DNA from 2 places in the Streptomyces mauvecolor genome. Region 1 is predicted to be linked to the other one. Evidence: predicted binding sites of a transcription regulator. Region 1 holds the regulator's gene; the other holds the start of a gene.
The links. Region 1 encodes HspR, which represses chaperone genes until heat shock. Its sites were predicted from a motif close to TTGAGNNNNNNNNNCTCAA; they were not measured.
Positions count from the first base shown of each region.

Region 2: a site for HspR is predicted at 1,542-1,560, ahead of lon (endopeptidase La). Genes of this name have one in related genera too.

Region 1 is NZ_BAAASQ010000017.1:34,866-37,257, forward strand. Features, by position in the region: gene dnaJ (molecular chaperone DnaJ) at 1-1,016, shown strand, start outside; gene ABD346_RS22835 (heat shock protein transcriptional repressor HspR) at 1,018-1,467, shown strand; gene ABD346_RS22840 (helix-turn-helix transcriptional regulator) at 1,649-2,392, shown strand, end outside.
Region 2 is NZ_BAAASQ010000021.1:336,852-339,243, reverse strand. Features, by position in the region: gene lon (endopeptidase La) at 1-1,519, opposite strand, end outside; gene ABD346_RS26960 (MFS transporter) at 1,647-2,392, opposite strand, start outside.

The sequences.
Region 1 (2,392 bases):
AGGCCAACGACATCCTCGGCGACCCCAAGAAGCGCAAGGAGTACGACGAGGCGCGCGCCCTGTTCGGCAACGGCGGCTTCCGGGCCGGTCCGGGCGCGGGCGGCGGCAGCTTCAACTTCGACCTGGGCGACCTGTTCGGCGGCCAGCAGCCGGGCGGCGGCGCAGGAGCCGGCGGCTTCGGCGGCGGGCTCGGCGACGTGTTCGGCGGCCTGTTCAACCGGGGCGGCGCGGGTGCGGGAACGCGCACCCAGCCGCGCCGCGGGCAGGACCTGGAGTCCGAGGTGACGCTCAGCTTCACCGAGGCGGTCGACGGGGCCACCGTCCCGATCCGGCTGTCCAGCCAGTCCCCCTGCAAGGCCTGCTCGGGCACCGGCGACAAGAACGGCACGCCCCGCGTGTGCCCGACCTGTGTCGGCACCGGCCAGGTCTCGCGCGGCTCGGGCGGCGGCTTCTCGCTGACCGACCCGTGCGTGGACTGCAAGGGCCGCGGCCTGATCGCGGAGAACCCGTGCGACGTCTGCAAGGGCAGCGGCCGGGCGCGTTCCTCGCGCACCATGCAGGTCCGCATCCCGGCGGGCGTCAGCAACAACCAGCGGATCAGGCTGCGCGGCAAGGGTGCGCCGGGCGAACGGGGCGGCCCCGCGGGCGACCTGTACGTCGTCGTCCACGTGGACGCGCACCCGGTGTTCGGCCGCAAGGACGACAACCTCACCGTCACGGTGCCGGTCACCTTCACGGAGGCCGCCCTCGGCGCCGAGGTCAAGGTGCCCACGCTCAGCGGCCCGCCGGTCACCCTGAAACTGCCCGCGGGCACCCCCAACGGCCGTACGATGCGGGCCCGCGGCAAGGGCGCGGTCCGCAAGGACGGCACCCGGGGCGACCTCCTGGTCACGGTCGAGGTGACCGTGCCGAAGGAACTGGACGACAAGGCCCGCGAGGCCTTGGAGACCTACCGCGAGGCGACTGCGGGCCAGGACCCGCGGGCAGAACTGTTCCAGGCCGCGAAGGGAGCATGAGATGGACCCCCGCCGGAGTCGCAACCCCTATGAGTTGAACGAAGAGACGCCGGTGTACGTCATCTCGGTGGCGGCCCAGCTCTCCGGCCTCCACCCGCAGACCCTGCGGCAGTACGACCGCCTCGGCCTGGTCTCGCCCGACCGCACGGCCGGGCGCGGCCGGCGCTACTCGGCCCGCGACATCGAACTGCTGCGTACGGTGCAGCAGTTGTCGCAGGACGAGGGCATCAACCTGGCGGGCATCAAGCGCATCATCGAGCTGGAGCACCAGGTCGCAGCCCTCCAGGCCCGGGTCGCCGAGCTGTCCTCCGCGGTCGAGGGCGCGGCCGTCGCCATGCAGCAGCGCGAGGCCCAGGTGCACGCCTCCTACCGGCGGGACCTGGTCCCGTACCAGGACGTCCAGCAGGCCAGCGCGCTGGTCGTCTGGCGCCCGAAGAGGTCGTCGGAGTAGCCCCGTCGGGCTCGCTCCCTCCACGCGTCCGACAAGGCCCGCCTCCCCTCCGGGGGTGGCGGGCCTTTCGCGCCGGGCGGTCACTCGGCGATCGCCCCGCGGTCACTCGGCGATCACCGTGAACGCGGGGCCCGATGGGGATAAGGTCATCGGGCTCGGTCGCAGGGAGGCGGGGGAGAGCATGTCTGAGCAGGTGGCGCATCCGCATGGCGCGGACCGGCTGTGCGCGGCCGGGGAACGGGCGTACGCGGACGCGCTGCGTGCCGGACGCCTCGCGCGCGAGGCGGCGGACGACGCGACCTGCCTGATCGACCTCGGCCTTCTGCACCCCGACCCGGGCGCCCTCGAATGGCTCCTGCCGACCTCCCCGCAGGCGGTGATGGCGCGGCTGCTTCGCGGCATCCACGAGGACATCGCGGCGAGCCAGGCCCGAACGGGCGTGGTGGCGGCGGCGTTCGAGCGTTTCGCCGCCCTGGACGCGCCCGCGCCGGCCGGCACCGAGGCCATCCGCGTCCTGGACGGCATCCCCCGCATCAACGCGGCCATCGACGAAGCGATCGCCGACTGCACCACCGAGGCGCTCACCATCCAGCCCCGCGGCATCCGCCCCGAGCACGTCCTGTCGCAGGCGCTGCCGCGGGCTCTGGACATGGTGGGGCGCGGGGTACGGATGCGCACCCTGTACACCCACGTCGCCCGCTACGGCACCGGTCTCGCCGACTACCTGCACCAGCTGGAGGGCCGCGCGGTCGAGGTGCGCACCCTCGACGAAGTCACCGACCGGCTCCTCCTGTTCGACCGTACGGTGGCGATCATCCCGGCCGCCGCGGACGACAGCAGCGCCCTGGAGCTGCGCCACCCGGCGCTCGTCGAGTACCTCGCGACCGTCTTCGAGCGGTTGTGGCGGCTCGCGGTGCCGCTGACC
Region 2 (2,392 bases), on a different contig from region 1:
GCCGGACCAGCTCCATGCGGTCGAGCAGCGCCTCGGGGATGGCTTCGAGGACGTTGGCGGTGGCGAGGAACACCACGTCGCTCAGGTCGAGCTCGACCTCCAGGTAGTGGTCGCGGAAGGTGTGGTTCTGCGCCGGGTCGAGGACTTCGAGCAGGGCGGCCGCCGGGTCGCCCCGGAAGTCGGAGCCCACCTTGTCGATCTCGTCGAGCAGCACGACCGGGTTCATGGACCCGGCTTCCTTGATGGCCCGTACGATCCGGCCGGGCAGGGCGCCGACGTAGGTGCGCCGGTGGCCGCGGATCTCGGCCTCGTCGCGTACGCCGCCGAGCGCCACGCGGACGAACTTGCGGCCCATGGCGTGGGCCACGGACTCGCCGAGCGAGGTCTTGCCGACGCCGGGAGGGCCGACGAGCGCCAGGACCGCGCCCCCGCGCCGCCCGCCGACGACGCCGAGGCCCCGGTCGGCGCGGCGCTTGCGCACGGCCAGGTATTCGGTGATGCGCTCCTTCACGTCCTTGAGGCCGGCGTGCTCGGCGTCGAGGATCGCACGGGCGCCTCGGATGTCGTAGACGTCCTCGGTGGTCTCGTTCCAGGGCAGTTCGAGGACGGTGTCGAGCCAGGTGCGGATCCAGGAGCCCTCGGGCGACTGGTCGCTGGAACGCTCCAGCTTGTCGACCTCCTTGAGGGCGGCCTCGCGGACCTTCTCGGGCAGGTCGGCGGCCTCGACGCGGGCGCGGTAGTCGTCGCTCTCGTCCTCCTCACCGCCTTCCCCGTTGAGCTCGCGCAGCTCCTTGCGTACGGCATCGAGCTGGCGGCGCAGCAGGAACTCGCGCTGCTGCTTGTCGACGCCTTCCTGTACGTCCTTGGCGATGGACTCGGCGACGTCCTGCTCGGCGAGGTGCTCGCGGAGCTGCTCGGTGGCGAGCTTGAGGCGGGCGACCGGGTCGCTGGTCTCCAGGAGCTCGACCTTCTGGGCGGTCGTGAGGAACGGCGAGTACCCGGAGTTGTCGGCGAGCGCGGAGACGCCCTCGATCTGCTGGACGCGGTCGACGACCTGCCAGGCCCCGCGCTTCTTCAGCCAGTCGGTGGCGAGCGCCTTGTACTCCTTGACCAGCTCGGTCACCTGGCCCGGCAGCGGCTCGGGCAGGGTCTCCTCGACCCTCGTGCCCTCCACCCACAGGGCGGCGCCGGGCCCGGTGGTGCCGGCCCCGATCCGCACGCGGTGGCGGCCCCGGATGAGGGCGCCCGGGTCGCCGTCGGAAAGCCGGCCCACCTGCTCGACGGTCCCGAGCACACCGGTCCCGGCGTACGTTCCGTCGATCCGCGGCACGAGCAGCACCTGCGGCTTTCCCTGGCCGGACCGCGCGGCGGCCTGCGCGGCCTCGACGGCGGCCCGCACCTCGGCATCGGACAGGTCCAGCGGAACGACCATGCCGGGCAGCACGACCTCGTCGTCGAGCGGCAGCACGGGCAGGTCGGTCGGTGTGTACGCCGGGTACCCCGTGGACTCAGCAGCCATGATCTCCCCTTCGGCAGTCAAGTTGAGCTATGCCGACTCAATGCATGTGAGTCTGGGAATGTTCCCCGAGGCGTGTTCGCTCTGAGCGATCACGCGGGGCGGCCCCCGTGACCAGGCCCGAAACCCTTCAGCCGCCCAGGGCGACGGCCGCCGCGATCGCCGGGCCGAAGGCGCCGCCGAGCTGGTAGCAGAGGTTGAACAGACCGATCGCGGTGGAGCGCTGGGCGGCGGGCGCGGCCGTGGTGGCGTACACCGAGAGGGCGGCCTGGCCCGTGCTGGTGGCGAGCAGGGCCAGCGTCGCGACCAGCAGGAGCAGCGGCGCCCAGGGGGTCAGGACCGCGGTGAGCGGGGCGAGTGCTCCGACGGTGAGCAGGATCGCCACGACCCGGGGGCGGCTCATGCGGGCCGAGGCCGCGGCGAGCGCCATGGCGAGCGCGGAGCCGGCGAGCAGGGCGACCAGCTGGCCGGTCCCGATGGTGGCGGCCGACCAGTCGGTGCGCTCCCGCAGCAGCTGCGGGACGGTGAAGAGCAGCGCGAAGTACGAGGTCGCGAGCGTGCAGGCGAGTACGGCGGAGAGGACGAAGGCGCGGGTGCGCAGCAGGGTCACGGGCACGCAGCCGGTGGGGTGGGACCGGATGTGCAGAGCGAGCAGCGCGGCCGTCGCCAGCGAGGCGGCCACCGCCGGGAGGGGGTAGCGCGGCACGAGCACGAGGGCCGTCACCGTCAGGACGAGCAGGGCGGCGCCCCGGCCGTCGAAGGGGGCACTGTTCGGCGGCGCGGACAGGTCGGCGCGGCGCATGACGGCGGGCAGGGCGAGCAGGGCGACCGCGCCGACGGCCAGGGAGAGCCGCCAGGAAGCGGCGTCCGCGAGCA